4 regions of the Aliihoeflea sp. PC F10.4 genome follow, and region 2 is predicted to be linked to each of the others. Evidence: riboswitches for the same ligand, from Rfam matches in the RefSeq annotation. Region 2 holds a riboswitch; each other region holds the start of a gene.
The links. A riboswitch is a leader RNA that binds a small molecule or an ion and turns the genes downstream of it on or off. The one in region 2 is predicted to bind cobalamin.
Positions count from the first base shown of each region.

Region 1: it holds a riboswitch for cobalamin, as region 2 does, so the genes downstream of both, ACX82Z_RS17210 (ribonucleoside-diphosphate reductase subunit alpha) here and ACX82Z_RS11535 (aromatic ring-hydroxylating oxygenase subunit alpha) in region 2, are expected to answer to the same signal.
Region 3: it holds a riboswitch for cobalamin, as region 2 does, so the genes downstream of both, ACX82Z_RS12620 (DUF1852 domain-containing protein) here and ACX82Z_RS11535 (aromatic ring-hydroxylating oxygenase subunit alpha) in region 2, are expected to answer to the same signal.
Region 4: it holds a riboswitch for cobalamin, as region 2 does, so the genes downstream of both, ACX82Z_RS20885 (hypothetical protein) here and ACX82Z_RS11535 (aromatic ring-hydroxylating oxygenase subunit alpha) in region 2, are expected to answer to the same signal.

Region 1 is NZ_JBTSWH010000001.1:3,417,748-3,421,956, reverse strand. Features, by position in the region: gene ACX82Z_RS17215 (lipopolysaccharide biosynthesis protein) at 1-1,274, opposite strand, end outside; cobalamin riboswitch at 1,637-1,833, shown strand; gene ACX82Z_RS17210 (ribonucleoside-diphosphate reductase subunit alpha) at 1,938-4,209, shown strand, end outside.
Region 2 is NZ_JBTSWH010000001.1:2,249,811-2,254,019, reverse strand. Features, by position in the region: gene ACX82Z_RS11545 (pyridoxal phosphate-dependent aminotransferase) at 1-334, shown strand, start outside; gene ACX82Z_RS11540 (FAD-binding oxidoreductase) at 331-1,422, opposite strand; gene ACX82Z_RS11535 (aromatic ring-hydroxylating oxygenase subunit alpha) at 1,433-2,680, opposite strand; cobalamin riboswitch at 2,794-3,002, opposite strand; gene ACX82Z_RS11530 (hypothetical protein) at 3,320-3,559, shown strand; gene ACX82Z_RS11525 (methyltransferase domain-containing protein) at 3,559-4,209, shown strand, end outside.
Region 3 is NZ_JBTSWH010000001.1:2,489,507-2,493,715, forward strand. Features, by position in the region: gene ACX82Z_RS12610 (acyl-CoA thioesterase) at 1-92, opposite strand, end outside; gene ACX82Z_RS12615 (short-chain fatty acyl-CoA regulator family protein) at 222-1,637, shown strand; cobalamin riboswitch at 1,704-1,902, shown strand; gene ACX82Z_RS12620 (DUF1852 domain-containing protein) at 2,066-3,049, shown strand; gene ACX82Z_RS12625 (methionine synthase) at 3,076-4,104, shown strand.
Region 4 is NZ_JBTSWH010000001.1:4,148,355-4,152,563, forward strand. Features, by position in the region: gene ACX82Z_RS20875 (hypothetical protein) at 1-649, shown strand, start outside; gene ACX82Z_RS20880 (homocysteine S-methyltransferase family protein) at 692-1,756, opposite strand; gene ACX82Z_RS20885 (hypothetical protein) at 1,775-2,026, opposite strand; cobalamin riboswitch at 2,135-2,341, opposite strand; gene ppk2 (polyphosphate kinase 2) at 2,465-3,370, shown strand; gene ACX82Z_RS20895 (hypothetical protein) at 3,384-3,734, opposite strand; gene ACX82Z_RS20900 (DUF2312 domain-containing protein) at 3,808-4,068, opposite strand.

The sequences.
Region 1 (4,209 bases), 1.2 Mb from region 2:
GCGAGAATGATGCCGCGCAGGGCAAGCGCGGTGGCGGTAGCGATCGCTGCACCCGTCATTCCCATTATCGGGATCAAGGTGAAGTTGAGTGCCAGATTGGCAAAAAGCGCGATGAAGAATCCGAGCGCGCACAGGCGCTCGCCGCCCGTCATGGTGAGAATGTCCTCGCCGGGGCCAAGCGCACAGGCCATCACGATCCCGAGGCACAGGACGGGAACGACGGACGTGGCCGCGTCGTATCCGTCACCGAAAAGAGCGAGCAGCGGGCCGGCGAAGACCCACAGGAACAGCGCGCCGGCAATGGCGAGCGTGGTCGAGAGCGTGGTAGCGGCCCCGACTAGACGCTGGAGCTCGTGACGCTCCCCTTGCGCCGCAAGAGCCGCGTATTTCTGCGCGGTCGCCGCCGATATCCCATAGGGAACGTAGGAAAGTATCTGCGCCAGTCGCGTCGCGGCGAAATAGAAGGCGACGATCTCGGGCGGCATGAACAGGCCGAGGATCAGAATGTCGGCATTGTGGAACAGAATTTCGCTGGCTTCCAGCAAGGCCACCGGCATCGCCACCTTGAACCAGCAGCCGATCCTGTAGGTCGCCCTCGCACCGGCGAGCAACTTCTTCAGTTCGCCGCGCAGGAGCAGATATTGCACGGCGACCGAGGCCGCCAGCCCGCCGACGGTGAAGCTCATGATGGTGACCGCGTCGGCCGAACCGCCCGTGGCGAAAACGAAACCGACGCCTGCCAGAATGGCCAGATGCCGCAGGAGCATCGCAGGCCCGATGCCCAGAAGCGGCTTGTCGAGTCCGCGCGCGATCGCCTCGAGAAACTCCTGAAGCACCAGAAGCGGGATAACGAGAAAGGCGAGCGTCGCCAGCGTGACCATTTGCGGCGAAAGCCCAGTCGGGCCGAAATGGATGATTGCCAGCGCAACGAGCGTCACAATCAGCGAAACGCCGAGCGCCAGCGCGAGAGCGAAATGGAGAAGGCCAAGCGCCGCGCCGGCGTCGCCCTTTGCCCGGTATTCGGAAACGAACCGACAGACGAGCTGGTTGGTGCCGACCGTCGCGCCATGCCCGAGAAGAAAAAGCCAGACCAGAACCAAAGCATAGGACCCGAACGCTTCGGCTCCGACGAGCCGCGCGGCGGCGATCTGGGCGACGAAAGCAAGGGCAGCAGCGCCGACGCGAAGGCCCATGACGGATATGCCGGTACGGGAAAACCCGCCCGGATGCGACGCCATTCTCGCCCTGACTATCTCGATCAGGCCCTTGCCCATTTCCCTCGCCCTTGCTCCGGCGCGTTACTTTACAATCGAACGCGCCAAGCGCATGTCGTCAAAATCAATTACGCTTAACAGAAACTTAGCGGACGAACGCAACTTTGGCTGTCAGCGAATTGCAGCAACATTCGCTGAAATCCCCATTTTGCATTTTGGCATAAAAATAATGATCAAGTGTTAAGCTTGAGAATGTCGCTGTCAATACTGACCGGGAATCGCTCCTTCGGACATTCATACTCCATGCTTCCAGCTCATCGATCTTGGCGAGGCCGCAGCGTGTGTCCCACCACGCCGATGCACTCGTCATCATTGCGATGTGAATATCCAAACTAGATATTGACGAGTGTGGGGGTCGCTACGCAATATGCAGTTGTCAGGGTCTTCCAAAGTCGATTCGGTGATGGAGGCTAAGAGGGAAGTCGGTGAAATGCCGGCGCTGCCCCCGCAACTGTAAGCAGAGAGCGTTTCGTCGAGTATGCCACTGGTGTTTACCGGGAAGGCCGACGAAAAGCCGCGACCTGCGAGCCAGGAGACCTGCCTTGACGATGTGAACGAACCCGGGCGGGGTGCTCCGGCGGTGCGCATGGCTCATGGTCGTCATTCGGCCAGTGAATTTGCGCGTTGCTTCTTCATCCCCGTCCACAGCGCCACGGGGACAAGATGCCGGCGACCAGTGCACTTCAATCAAACGGAAACCATCCGATCGAACTTCCGGTCGAAGCGGCCACGAAGGCGCCGGCCGAGCCCGGCTATCGCCTGATCCGACGCAATGGCGGCGTCACGCCGTTCGATGCGTCCAAGATCACAATCGCTTTGACCAAGGCGTTTCTCGCTGTCGAGGGCTCGACGGCAGCAGGCTCGCGCCGCGTCCACGACATCGTCGAGGAACTGACGGACGGAGTCGTTTCCGCGCTGACGCGGCGTGTCGGGGAGGGGCGCACCTTCCATATCGAAGATGTGCAGGACCAGGTCGAACTCGCCCTGATGCGCGAGGGACATCACAAGGTCGCTCGCGCCTATGTGCTCTACCGCGCCGAGCGTGCACGCGAACGCGAAGCCGAAGCACCTGCCGCCGTGCAGTCGGCGGCATCCTCGCTGAACGTGAAGGGAGAGGACGGCGCGCTGCTGCCGCTCGACGAGGCGCGCCTTGCCCGCATCGTGGAAGAGGCATGTGACGGGCTTGATGCGGTGTCGTCCGTGCCGATCCTCGCCGAGACGAAGCGCAATCTTTATGACGGCATCACCCTCGACGAATTGTCGCTCGCCCCGATCCTTGCCGCGCGCACACTGGTCGAGCAGGAGCCGAACTACGCGTTCGTCTCGGCGCGCCTTCTCATGGACAAGCTGCGCCGCGAAGCGCTGACCTTCGTGTCGGGCCGAAGCGAACAGGCGACACAGGCCGACATGGGTGCGCGCTACGCTTCCTATTTCCCTGACTTCATCAGTACCGGCATCAAGGCCGACCTGATCGACCCGGAACTTGGCCGGTTCGATCTCGCCCGACTGGGTGCTGCACTGAAGCCGGAGCGCGACCAGAACTTCCAGTATCTCGGACTTCAGACGCTCTACGACCGTTATTTCCTGCACACAAAGGGCAAGCGTTTCGAACTGCCACAGGCGTTCTTCATGCGCGTTGCGATGGGGCTCGCGATCCGCGAAATCGACCGCGAGGCGCGGGCCATCGAGTTCTACGATCTTCTGTCGTCCTTCGATTTCATGGCTTCGACGCCGACGCTGTTCAATTCCGGCACGACGCGGCCGCAGCTTTCCTCTTGCTTCCTGACCACCATCGGCGACGACCTCGACGCCATCTTCAAGGGCGTGAAGGACAACGCCTTGCTGGCTAAATATTCCGGCGGGCTTGGAAACGACTGGACGCCCGTTCGCGGCCTCGGTGCGCATATCAAGGGCACCAATGGCGAAAGCCAGGGCGTGGTGCCGTTCCTTAAAGTCGCCAACGACACGGCCATTGCGGTCAATCAGGGCGGCAAGCGCAAGGGTGCGGTCTGCGCCTATCTGGAGACGTGGCACGTCGACATCGAGGAATTCCTCGACCTTCGCAAGAACACGGGCGACGACCGCCGCCGCACGCATGACATGAACACGGCGAACTGGGTGCCGGACCTGTTCATGGAGCGTGTCGAGGCGAACGGCGAATGGACGCTGTTTTCACCGGATGAGACGCCGGACCTGCATGACCTTTACGGCAAGCCGTTCAAGGCCGCCTATGAGGCTTATGAGGCCAAGGCCGCGGCGGGCGAATTGCGCGTTCATCGCAAGGTGCGTGCGCTCGATCTGTGGCGGCGCATGCTGACCATGGTTTTCGAGACCGGGCATCCGTGGGTGACGTTCAAGGACCCGTGCAACATCCGCTCGCCGCAGGGGCATATCGGCGTCGTGCACTCGTCGAACCTTTGCACCGAGATCACGCTGAATACGTCGAAGGACGAAGTGGCCGTGTGCAATCTCGGCTCGATCAATCTCTTGAACCACGTCACGACAAAAGGTCTCGACCTCGACCGGTTGGCAAAGACTGTCGGCACGGCGATGCGCATGCTGGACAATGTTGTCGACATCAATTTCTACACCATCCCAGAGGCGCGCAACTCGAACTTGAAGCATCGTCCGGTGGGGCTTGGCCTGATGGGTTTTCAGGACGCGTTGCAGAAGCTGAAGATTGCCTATGCGTCGAAAGACGCCGTCGAGTTCGCCGACCGTTCGATGGAAGCGATCAGCTATCACGCCATCTCCGCTTCGGTCGATCTTGCCGCCGAGCGTGGCCGCTATCCAAGCTTCAACGGTTCGCTGTGGTCGCAGGGCATCCTGCCGATCGACTCGATCAAGCTGCTCGAGGACGCGCGCCCCGGCGTGGATATGGATGGAGAAGCGACCCTCGACTGGGCCGCTTTGCGCCAGCGCGTGACGACCACCG
Region 2 (4,209 bases):
GCAGGCTGCCGCGCTCGCCGCCCTCGACGACGAAGCCTGGTTGCGAAAGGTGATAAGCGATGTCGCCGCCTGCCGCGACCGGCTTTACGACATAGCGGCGACGAACGGCCTGGCCGCGATCCCCTCGGCCACCAATTTTGTCGCGATCGATTGTGGTGAAGATGGTGCCTTCGCACTGAAAGTCATGCAGGAACTGATCGCTCGCGACGTGTTCGTGCGCAAGCCGATGGCTCCGGTTCTCGACCGCTGCATCCGCGTTTCGGTCGGCCCGGCCGCCGAGATCGATCTGTTCGAGGCCGAGCTTCCGAAAGCGCTTGCCGCCGCGCGCGGTTAGGCTTCGACCGTCACCGGCCCGAGCGGGCGCGAGCAGCATGCGAGGATATAGCCTTCCTCGATCTCGTGATCGAGGATGCCGCCATTGTGGCTCATCTCGACTTCGCCCGAAAGCTTCATCGTCTTGCATGTTCCGCAAAGACCGAACTCGCAAGCGGCCGGAATACGCACACCCGCCGCGCGCGCGGTTTGCAGGATGGTCTGGTCGGGCAGGCACATCGCCTCGACGTCGGACGAGGCAAAACGCACCGGCTGTGCGTCGGCCGGCGGTTCGGCGTTGACGATTTCCTCGAACGGCGCCTGAACGCGCTCGATCGTCGGCGCGCCGAAGCTTTCCTGATGATAATGCGCCATGTCGAAGCCTTCGGCTTCAAGGATCTGGCGCACTGCGCGCATGAATGGGTCCGGCCCGCAACAGAATATCTCCCGCTCGGCGAAGTCCGGCGCAAGGAGTTTCAGCCGCGTGCCGTCGATGCGCCCGACATGGCCGAAGCCGCCCTCGCGCCGCGCGCGTTCTTCCAGAAGAAAGTCGAGCGACAGGCCGTGCATGTAGTTGCCGACGAGTTCCAGTTCGCGGCGGAAGATCAAATCTTCGTAGCGACGCGAGCAGTTAATAAAGGCGACATCCGTTTGCGGCGCGAAATCGTTGAGCCACAAAAGCATCGACATCATCGGCGTGATGCCGGAACCGGCCGACAGGAAAAGATATTTGGCGGCAGGATGGTTATGCAGCGAAAAATCGCCCGACGGCCCGAAGGCCCTTACATGGTCGCCGGGCTTCAGATTGTCGAACATCCAGCGCGTGCCGATCGAATCGGCCTGCGCCTTTACCGTCACGGCGATGGAGAATGGGCGCGACGGGCTCGACGAGAGCGTATAGGTGCGCATCAGTGGTTCCGGCTCCGCCGGCAGTTCCAGCGTGATGAACTGGCCGGGCTGGTAGCGGAACCATGTCTGGCTATCCGAACGGAATGCGAAGCTCTTCACGTCCGGCGCTTCGTCCACGACGCGCAGGCATTCGAGCACCTGAAGGCGGTCGTCCCACGGCGCCATCTCGTCCAGATATTTGTAAAGGGACGTCGCGTTCATTTCGTTCTCCTCAGGCCACCGAGCGCAGCGCCGGCTTGGCGTCACCCGTCAGGCGGTCTTCGGCGAAATTGCTGTACCATTCGACGAACTGCATGACGCCGCCCTCGTGTTCCTCGGAATAGGGGCCGGGTCGATATGCGGGCGAGGTGATGCCGAACGCGTTTTCCTCGACGATCCGCCGATCCTGGTCGTTCGTCTCCGTCCACACATGGGTGAGTTCGGCAAGGTCGTAATCCACGCCCTCGACGGCATCCTTGTGAACGAGCCATTTGGTCGTCACCGCCGTTTCCGTGGCGCTGATGGGCAAGACGCGGAAGGTGACTGCATGGTCACCGAGAACATGGTTCCAGGTCGTCGGGTAGTGATAGAGAAGAAGCGCGCCGATGCGGTCCGTCGAAACGGAATCGGACAGGTTCTTCTTCACCGCGCGCTTGCCGCTCATCGTATAGCTGACCGCGTCTCGTACGAGCGGTACGCGCGTGACGCGATATTGTCCGTCTTCTGAAATCTCGAACGTGCTCGGCAATCCGGCCGCCTCGCACCGGTCCCAGTGTTCAACGATCTCAGGGTCGCTTTTCGACCCTTGAACGCCAACAGCGGTCGGCGCTTCGGGAAAGGTCTTGCATAGCTCGGGATGGTTGCCCGCGCAGTGATAGCACTCGCGATTGTTTTCCCAGACGAGCTTCCAGTTGCCCTTCTCGATGATGGTCGATTCGAACGCGACCTTCGTTTCGGTCAGACGATGCGGGGCGAGATAGGGCTCGAGCTTTGCCCGAACCGGCGCGAAGTCCGCCGGTTCGTCGGCAAGGCAGATGAAGAGGTAGCCGGCGACGCCCTCGCAGGCGATCGGCTTCAGGCCGAATTGCGAAGCGTCGAATTCCGCCCCCATCTGCCGCGCGAATACGAGACGGCCGTCAAGGTCGTACGTCCACTGATGGTAGGGGCAGACAAGCTTTGCGGCCGTTCCCTTGGCAGCAGTGCACACGCGCGAGCCGCGATGGCGGCACGTGTTGTGGAACGCGCGGATCGAACCTTTTGCGTCACGCACGACGACGACCGGATATTCACCGACCTGAACCGTCATGTAGCTGCCTGGCTTGGGCAGTTCGCAATCATGGCCGATGAACAGCCAGTCCCGATACCAGATCAGCTCCATGTCGAGCTTGAAGAAATCGGGGTCCGTATAGAAGGCGCGGTCGAGGCTATAGCCCGGCTGCCTTGCCTTTAGTCTTTCGAGCATTTCCTTGCGCGTATCCATGTCCTGTCCTGCCTTCAATGCGAAGACTGAACTGGTGGAGATGGCAAAGGAGAACGCGTGGGCGTTTCGCTGCCCACATGCATTCGCCTCTCGATCGCCCACCGCGATCAGTCGGTTTCAAACCTCTTCAGGCTGGTTTCCGGACTCTGGAGCGACCCTTCTGCAAGGCCCGCCGCAACACCTTCCCGGGCTGTTCGCCCAGTGGCTCCCGCTGCGACTTCATCTCCACCACCGTTGCGGGGGCAGCGCCGGCATCCGACCGGCTTCCCAATTCTCCTCGCCCGAAGTGATCGGACGCGGCACCTGAATGGCACGACTTAATCATCCGGCGCGTGATTCCAGTCGCATGATTGCGACATCGGATAAGCGTCCGGCGACGCAGTTCATATCAAAATGTCTCTCCGGGCGATTTGGGATGGCGGTGGCTTACGTAAAGACCGAGAGCGGGGACAGAAGCAATACGGCCCAATGCCGTCCCGATTGCCAATATTTGACCGGCAGCGGCGAGCGCTTCGCATCTGTCATTTGTGGACCATGCCCACCATGACTTGCCAGCCGGCAATCCAAATGCCATTAACATCCGGCTAAATATATGTTGGCAAATTTTATGACGCCCTAAAGAACGTCTGGATACTTGAAATGATGAAAGCACGCCTGCCTATCTACGCGCTCTTTGCGTTCATGTTAACGACTCGGGATTCTTTCGCCTATATCGATCCCGGAACGGGCAGTGTCGTCACGACTGCGATCATAGGATTCTTTGCGGCCGCGGCCTATACGCTGCGCAGATATTATTATCGGATCACGGATTTCTTCTCCGGGAAAAATGCGGACAAGGAAAAGGCGAAAAGCGCTGAAAAATCCTCAGGGTCGAGATAATGATGGGGAGCGTCGCAAAGGCACGTCCCCCGCTAGAAACCGATTTTGTTGCAGATTCCGGGTCTTTCCGAGACCGTAATAACCGCGTCTACGATAATGGAACGGCAATCGTCCGCGGAATAAGCGAGGACGCCGCCGCGAATTGGGAGTTGCTGTGTCAAGAGCCGTTTTATCAGGCTCTCGTCGACGCCGGAAAAATCATACAAACGGAGCATGCCGAGTCCGCGCTGGTGCGTCCGGGCCAATGGCCAAGGCATCTCAAGCACGCACGTATTCCATTCATCTCATATCCGTATGAATGGTCGTTCGGAATGCTGAAAGATGCTGCACTCCTTACGCTCGACATTCTTGAGAGCGCGCACGAAAGCGGATGGACGCTCAAGGACGCAACCGCCTACAACATTCAGTTTATCGCCGCGAAACCGGTCTTCATCGATATTCCGTCGTTCGTTCCTCATGCTGAAGGCGACCCGTGGGTCGGATACCGCCAGTTCTGCATGCAGTTTCTTTATCCGTTGATGTTTCAAGCTTACAAGGGCATCGATTTCCAGCCCTTCCTAAGGGGTAATATCGAAGGCATCGACCCGCTTGTCGCCAACAAGGTTATCGGCAATCTGGCGATATTCAAGAAAGGCGTTCTTTCGCACGTA
Region 3 (4,209 bases), 240 kb from region 2:
TAAAGGGTGCCGTAATGGTTCGCCTGTTCGGGAAGCACCACCTCCAGAAAGTTGGCCTTTCCCTGCCTGCTCGTAATCGGTTGCGCGTCCAAATGCTGTGTCCGGTTGGCTTTTCAAATCCGCATTGTCCACATATGGTGAAATCGATAAACTACTGAAAATGCGTAGCTTTGCGAATTTGTCTTGTGAATTTGCAAAGTTTGCGAAGAACGGAGGGCGCGATGAAGAAGGCGTTCATGGGTGTACGCCTGAAAAGGCTGCGCGAAGAAAAGCGGATGACACAGCAGTCGCTCGCCGACACCTTGGGTATCTCGCTGAGCTACCTGAACCAGATCGAAAACAACCAGCGTCCGCTCACCGTGCCGGTCCTCCTGAAGCTCAATGCGTCCTTCGGCACCGACGTTCAGTTGTTCTCCGACAGCGACGAAGTGCGCATCGTCGGGGAATTGCGGGACGTTCTTTCGGACCCGGCGTTCGGCGAGGCGGTCTCCGTGGCGGAGATACGGGAACTGGCGACCAGTATGCCTGCGCTGGCGCGTGCCTTCATCAATCAGGGCCGCCGTCTCAAGCAGTCGAACGAACAGGTGCTGGCCTATTCGGCGCGGCTCGGCGGGGATGGGCACGACCGCGCAATGCCTCTGCCGTCAATGCCGTTCGAGGAAGTTCGCGATTTCTTCTACGCCCGACACAATCACATCGATGAACTCGACAGGGCGGCTGAAACGGCGGCGGGGGAAATGGGAATGCCGGTAGGCGATATGGCCGGTGCCATCGCCGAGCGCCTGCGAGAGCGTCACGGCGTTCTCATTGTCGATCTCGAAGAAAGCAGTTCGGCCCAGCGCAAATTCGACAAGGAGATGCGCGCGCTGCGTCTTTCAAAAAGGCTCACATCGGGACAGCAGGCCTTTCAAATGGCGACGCAACTTGCGTTTCTCGAGCAGATGGACGTCATCGGCAGCATCGTTGCGAAAGCCGGCTTCTCGAATGACGAAGCCCGCTCGCTTGGCAGGATCGGTCTGGCCAACTATTTCGCCGGAGCGCTCATATTGCCCTATGTGCCATTCCTGCGGATGGCGGAACAACTGCGCTATGATATCGAACTCCTGTCGCAGGAGTTCGGCGTCGGCTTCGAGACGGTCTGCCACAGACTGAGTACGCTCCAGCGACCTGAAGCACGAGGCGTCCCGTTCTTCTTCGTGCGGGTGGACCGCGCCGGAAACATGTCGAAGCGGCAGTCTGCAACCGACTTCCATTTTTCTCGTATCGGCGGCACGTGCCCGCTGTGGAACGTCTACGATGCCTTCTCGAATCCCGGGAGACTCTTGACGCAGGTTGCCGAGATGCCGGACGGCCGCGCCTATCTGTGGCTTGCCCGCATGGTCGAAAGCTCCCGCGGCGGACACGGCGCGCCCCGAAAGACATTCGCCATCGGACTCGGCTGCGACATCGTCCATGCCGATAGGCTGGTGTATTCAAAAGGCATTGCGTTGGCCGATCCCTCGATCCGCACGTTGATCGGTGCCGGTTGCAAGGTTTGCGAACGTGTCGGATGCACGCAACGGGCGTTTCCACCTTTGACGAAAACGATCGTCATCGACGACCGCACGAGTTCGTTCGCGCCCTATTCAACGGCGTGATATCTCTTAACGATGTTAACATATAAACATTTCTTTATGCGATATTGACATTCAAGCAAATCCGCCCGAAAGTGTGATCGTCATGGTTCCCCGCGCGTCTCTCGCGATGTCCGGGGCTAAGAGGGAAGTCGGTGTAAGACCGGCGCTGCCCCCGCAACTGTAAGCGGCGAGCTGATGTCCAAAATGTCACTGGGGTAAACCCTGGGAAGACGGGCAGAGGCGACGACCCGCGAGCCAGGAAACCTGCCTTGGCAAAGTAACGTCCACGGGCGGGGTGCCCGGTGTGCCGTAGCGGAGGCCGCATGGCGGCTCGTCTTGCTATGTGTCCGCTGACCCATGCCCCCAACTCATTGGGGTAAGCCATGTCTGAAACCGCAGCTCGTATCGCCACGCTGGCCGTGCAGCCTGTCGATCGCTATCCGTCCGCGATGAGCAACGACTTTACGTTTCGCCTGAAGAGCATTCGCTTCGATGAGGATTACCGTCCCTCGGACAATACCCGCGCTACAACCAATTTTGCAAATCTGGCCAGAGGGAAGAACCGGCAGGAGAATTTGCGCAATGCCTTGCGGATGATCGACAATCGATGCAACGCGCTGGCGCATTGGGATAACCCGGAGGGCGGTCGCTATACGGTCGAACTCGATATCATATCCGTAGAAGTGAACGTCGACCCGGGCGGCACCGACGATGCCTTTCCAGTAATTGAAATGTTGAAGACGACGATAGTCGACCGGAAGACCGGCCGGCGCATAGACGGCATCGTCGGCAATAATTTTTCCTCTTATGTGCGGGATTACGATTTCAGCGTGTTGCTGCCCGAGCACAACAGGAACCGACCTGAATTCAGCGCGCCGGACAATTTCGGCGACCTGCATGGCAAATTGTTCAAGTGCTTCGTCAATTCCGCCGCCTACAAAGAAAATTTCAAAAAGCCGCCTGTCATTTGCCTGAGCGCTTCAAGCAGCAAGACATATTGCCGGACGAACAACAGCCATCCTGTATTGGGCGTCGAATACCTGCAGGATGCGTCATCCTCGACCGATCTGTATTTCCAGAAAATGGGATTGCAGATTCGCTATTTCATGCCGCCGGACAGCGCTGCACCTTTTGCGTTTTATCATCTTGGCGATCTGCCTGGCGACTACACCAATCTGGAACTGATCGGCACGATCAGCACGATGGAGACGTTCCAGAAGATTTACCGGCCTGAGATCTACAACGCCAACTCCGTCGCAGGCGCTCACTATCGGCCCAGCCTGAAGCATCAGGATTATTCGCTGACCCGGATTGTCTATGACCGCGAAGAACGCGGCCGGCTGGCTGTCGAGCAGGGTAAGTTCACCGAGGAGCGCTTCATCAAACCATACAAGGCCATTCTCGAGCAGTGGTCCGCGAACTACGCCCTTTGATCAATCGAAACACAAGGTCATTCGTCTTGAAAACACTTTTGCCCACGTCAACCGCCGGCAGCTTGCCGAAGCCCTCCTGGCTTGCGGAGCCTGAGAAACTTTGGTCGCCCTGGAAACTGCAGGATGAGGAATTGATCGCAGGCAAGCAGGATGCCCTGCGCCTTTCCCTCGACGATCAGCGACAGGCGGGCATCGATATCGTCAGCGACGGCGAGCAGACGCGCCAGCATTTCGTCACAACGTTTATCGAGCAGCTCAGCGGCGTCGACTTCGAGAAACGCGAGACGGTCAGAATTCGTGACCGCTACGATGCGAGCGTGCCGACGGTCGTCAGCGCTGTTTCCCGCCCCAAGCCGGTCTTCGTCGACGACGCAAGGTTCTTACGTCAGCAGACCACGCAGCCGATCAAATGGGCCCTGCCGGGTCCGATGACCATGATCGATACGCTCTATGACGCCCACTATAAGAGCCGCGAGAAACTGGCCTGGGAGTTCGCCAAAATCCTCAATGAGGAAGCCAAGGAATTGGAAACCGCAGGCGTCGACATCATCCAGTTCGACGAACCGGCATTCAACGTCTTCTTCGACGAGGTGAACAATTGGGGGATTGCCACTCTGGAAAGGGCAATCGAGGGACTGGAATGCGAAACCGCCGTCCACATTTGCTATGGCTACGGCATCAAGGCCAATACGGATTGGAAAAACACGCTGGGATCGGAGTGGAGGCAGTACGAGGAATCGTTCCCGAAACTGCAGAAATCCAACATCGACCTGATCTCGCTGGAATGTCACAATTCACATGTTCCGATCGATCTGATCGAGCTCATCCGGGGAAAGAAAGTAATGGTGGGTGCCATCGATGTCGCATCGAATACCGTCGAGACGCCGGAGGAGGTCGCCGAAACCCTGCGAAAAGCACTAAAGTTCGTAGATGCCGACAAGCTCTATCCCTGCACGAATTGCGGTATGGCCCCGCTGTCTCGTCAGGTGGCGACCGGTAAGCTGAAGGCGTTGGGCGCAGGCGCTGAGATCGTCCGAAAGGAACTTTCCGCCTGAGCATTTGCGAAAGAGAGCGGGGACATGTGCGCGCCAATGCCAAGCATGTCCGCGACGGACGAGGTTAAAAAATGCATCCGGCCAAAATAGCGCTATTCAGTTGTC
Region 4 (4,209 bases), 1.9 Mb from region 2:
CGGGCTGAAGGTGATCGACCGGGAGGGGAACGATGTTGGCGACGTCGTCGCCTGCCCCGGCGTTCACGGGCAGGCGCAGTCGGCGCGCATCTTCGCCTTCGGCTGCCGCGACGGGATCGTCATCGCGTCACCGGGCTCCGGCGGCGAAGCGCCGGCGCTGAAGCATATACCGACTGCCGATCTCGGCGAGGGCAACGTCTCGACTCTGAAGGGCGGAACGGCGATGAGCTACTTCCTCGGAAATTACGGCCCGTCGGCAATTGTCGTCATCGAGCCGGGCGATGAAACGCAATTCACAAAAATCGACCTGCCGATGCGCCGGGTCGATTTCGCGCTCGATCCCGCACAGCCTCGCAATGCCTATGTGCTCACCGAAGACGGCAGGCTGCATCTCGTCGATGTCGTCTCGGGCAAGATCGAGCAAAGCGTGGCGGTGACGGATGCCTATTCGATGGATGGCCACTGGCGCGATCCGCGCCCGCGTCTGGCTGTTGCGGGCGAGTCGATTGCGATCACCGATCCGCGCGAGGGCATCGTCCGGTTGATCTCGACGCAAACACTGGAGGAAACCGGCACGATCGAAATCGAAGGCGTGCCCTACACGATCGTTGCCGTGGGCGGGTCCGGCGCGACACATGACCACGAATGAGTAAGCGGGCGGCCCGCCTTCACCGGCGGGCCGCCATCTGACCTAGATTACTTTCTGTCTGCCGCGATAGGCATCGGGGATCGCCGCGTCGGTTCCGAAGAAGGCGTGCTTGGACATGTCGGGAGAATAGCGGCTCGCCGGAACGGTTCGGCCGAGCGCCTCTGCGACTGCCCGGATGTGGTGCGGGGCGGCCCCGCAGCAAAGCCCGATATAGTGCACGCCCGCATCATAGGCTTCGCGGGCGAATTCGGCGCATTCGTAACGGTTGCAGGTAAACGGATCGAGCGCCGTCGGGAACGGGCGATCGGCGGGAATGCATGAGCAGGCCCGGTCGGTCAGCGACTGGAAGGTCGGCTCGGCATCCGTCGTGCGATAGGGCACGGGCAGCGCCGCGACGTGGCACGAGACGGCCTCGCGCACTTTGCGGACGACGGGCATCAGCGTCTTCGGGCCGCGTTGGCAGTTGAGGCCGACGACATCGGCGCCGGCCGCTTCGAGCCGCTTGCACGCCTCCACGATGGACGCGCCGTCGAACATCTTTTCCTCGCGGTGGACCGAAAGCGTCACGACAGTGGGCAGGCCGGTCTTCTTCATCACGTCGAGCGCGATCTCGGCTTCGCCCAGCCAGTCGATGGTCTCGGCGATGAGAAAATCGGCCCCTTCCTCGACCGCCCAGCCGATCTGCTCTTCGAACATGGCACGCACCGCGTTGTGCGTCGAAGCGTCTGCGGCCTCATAGGCGTTGGTGTTGCAGATATTGCCGGCCATCAGGCAGCCGTTGCGGTCGGCGACATCCTTGGCAATACGAAGCGCCTGACGATTGATCGTCTCAAGACTGTCCTCGCGACCGATCACCTTCAGCTTCTGGCGATGAGCGTAATAGGTGAAGGCTTCGACGACGTCGCTGCCGGCATGAACGAAGTCCTCGTGCAGGCGCGTGACCGCCTCGGGGTGCTCCAGCACTACTTCGGGAACGAAAGGCCCAGCTTGGAGATAGCCGCGCCGTTCGAGTTCAAACAGATAGCCTTCCGCGCAGATGACAGGACCGGCAGCAAGCCGTTCGAGCAATCCCTGCTTGTGCGGGGCGGGTTCGGTTCTTGTAGCCATGAGTAAATCTCCGATCGATCAGTTGAGGATGGGACGGGGCGGCTCGCCGGCCGCCGCAGCGAAAAGCTCGCGAAGGCGCGTAGCGTCCGGATGGTTCGTTGCGCGGGTGTCGATCATGTCGATCTGCCTTTGAGCGGCAGCGTCGACAGGCGTGCCCGCCGGCAGCGACAGGAGCCATTGCAGGAAGACGGTTTCGGGCGTGACGTGTCCCGCTCCCTGTGATCGGCGTGGATGAATTCTGGTATCGATGCGCGGGAAGTCGTCGTCCATGCCGTTGCCTCATTCGAGGACCAAACCGGCGGAAGACGGAAGGGTGACGACCGGCAGGCGAGAGGCCGCACGGTCGCGTGTCTCTTCCGATCGCCCACCGCGATCAGTCGGTTTCATTTGATCAAGGCTGGTTTCCGGGCTTCGAAGCCGTCTCATCGAGAGACCTTTCCGACGCCTTCCCGGGTCTTCGACCCAGTGGCTTTCGTCGGAAAACGAGTTTCGTTACCGTTGCGGGGGCAGCGCCGGCATCAAACCGGCTTCCCAATTATCCCTTCGACCTTGCGGGCCAAGGGCACCTCGAACGCCGACAAATGAGCATGGATGGCGGGCGGAGGAAAGCGATAAAATCGGGCGCGGTCATTGCGCCCGAGAGGCGGGCGGCTTTTCTTTTCGGTGCGATGGACTAGCATTCGTCGATGCAACCGGAGAACCTGCCGCATGCCCGCAAAGAAGACCAGTTACGGCCGCGAGAAGGTCAAACCGATCGAGATCGACTTCGACGGGCGCAAGCGCTCGTTCGATATCGAAAATCCGAAGCTGCCCGACTGGATCGCGTCTGACGCGCTCGGCTCGGGCGACTACCCCTATTCCGAAAAGATGGTTCGGAAGGCTTACAAAGCCGAACTGGAAGCGCTTCAGGAAGAACTCGTGAAGCTGCAATACTGGATGCAGACCAAAGGCGAGCGGGTGATCGCGCTGTTCGAAGGGCGCGACGCGGCCGGCAAGGGCGGCACGATCTTTGTCTTGCGCCAGTACATGAACCCGCGCTCGTCCCGTAACGTGGCTTTGCCGAAGCCGACCGAGACGGAGTGCGGGCAATGGTACTTCCAGCGCTATGTCGAGCATTTCCCCACCAGCGGCGAGTTCGTTAGCTTCGACCGCTCCTGGTACAATCGCGGCGTGGTCGAGCCCGTGATGGGGTTCTGTACGCCGAAGCAGCATGAGACCTTTCTCGGCGACGCGCCCGATTTCGAGCGGATGATCGTCGATGAGGGGATTCATCTTTTCAAGTTCTGGCTGAATATCGGCCGCGAGATGCAGCTCAAGCGCTTCCATGACCGCGTGCATGATCCGCTCAAGACGTGGAAATTTTCGCCGATCGACGTTCAGGGCATGAGCAAATGGGACGAATACACCAAAGCGCGCAGCCAGATGATCGAGCGGACGCATACGGCACATGCGCCTTGGACGATCGTGCGCGCGAACGACAAGAGACGCGCGCGGATTTCGGTGATGCGCCATATTCTCGGGCGTTTCGACTATGACGGCAGGGACGAAAACGTGGTTGCCGAACCCGACCCGCTGATCCTCGGTCAGGGACAGGATTTCCTGACGGATCGGTGACGCTTTCGCGTCGTCAGCCGTCCGTGCAGGCGAACGGAAGAAAGGTGCTGGCCGTGCCGGCATTCATCGCGGCGATCGTCAATATGTTGGCGATGTCGAGATCGGCCTGCGTGCGTGGACACACGGCCACGCGCTCGACGCATCCTTGCGCGATGAAGGCTTCGTTCTCGTCGATAAAGGACTGGCTGAGGTTATCTGCGTCGCTGGCCGACGCGTCCTCGAACGCCTCGGTATAAACCTCACATTTGGTGATCTGCCATTCGGAAAGGGCAGGCTCCTGGGCAAGCGCGGGAGCCGCAAGGAACAAGCTCGCGGCGAGTGCGGTCAGCACGCGCATGCCTATCGAGGGTGATCCGGGGGACATGATCGATTTTCCGAAGCCTGCGGCACCGAACGCGTAAGGCAGTTCGGCCCGCCTGCTTTCAGGGAGTGGTGGCTCAGGCCATGCCGAGCGCGTTCATGTAGAGATCGAGGATCGCTTCGGCTTCCTGGCGCTCCGACGCATCCTGCTTGCGGATGCGGATCAACTGGCGGATCGCGCCGGTATCGAAGCCTGTGCCTTTGGCTTCGGCGTAGACTTCCTTGATGTCGTCCGCGAGCGCCTTCTTTTCTTCTTCGAGGCGCTCGATGCGTTCGATAAAGGAGCGCAACTGTCCTGCTGCGACTTCGTGCGTGCTGTCCGAAACTTCGTCTGCCATCGTCAAATTCCGTTCAATCGTATGATGCCTTATGGGATGGACGCGGCTGGCGCGACCTGAAACAGGCGGGTATTTCCGGTGCGGCCGCGACTCGCGACGACGCCCCGGAAAAGGATCGGCGCTTGGTTGCCCCAGCCGGGC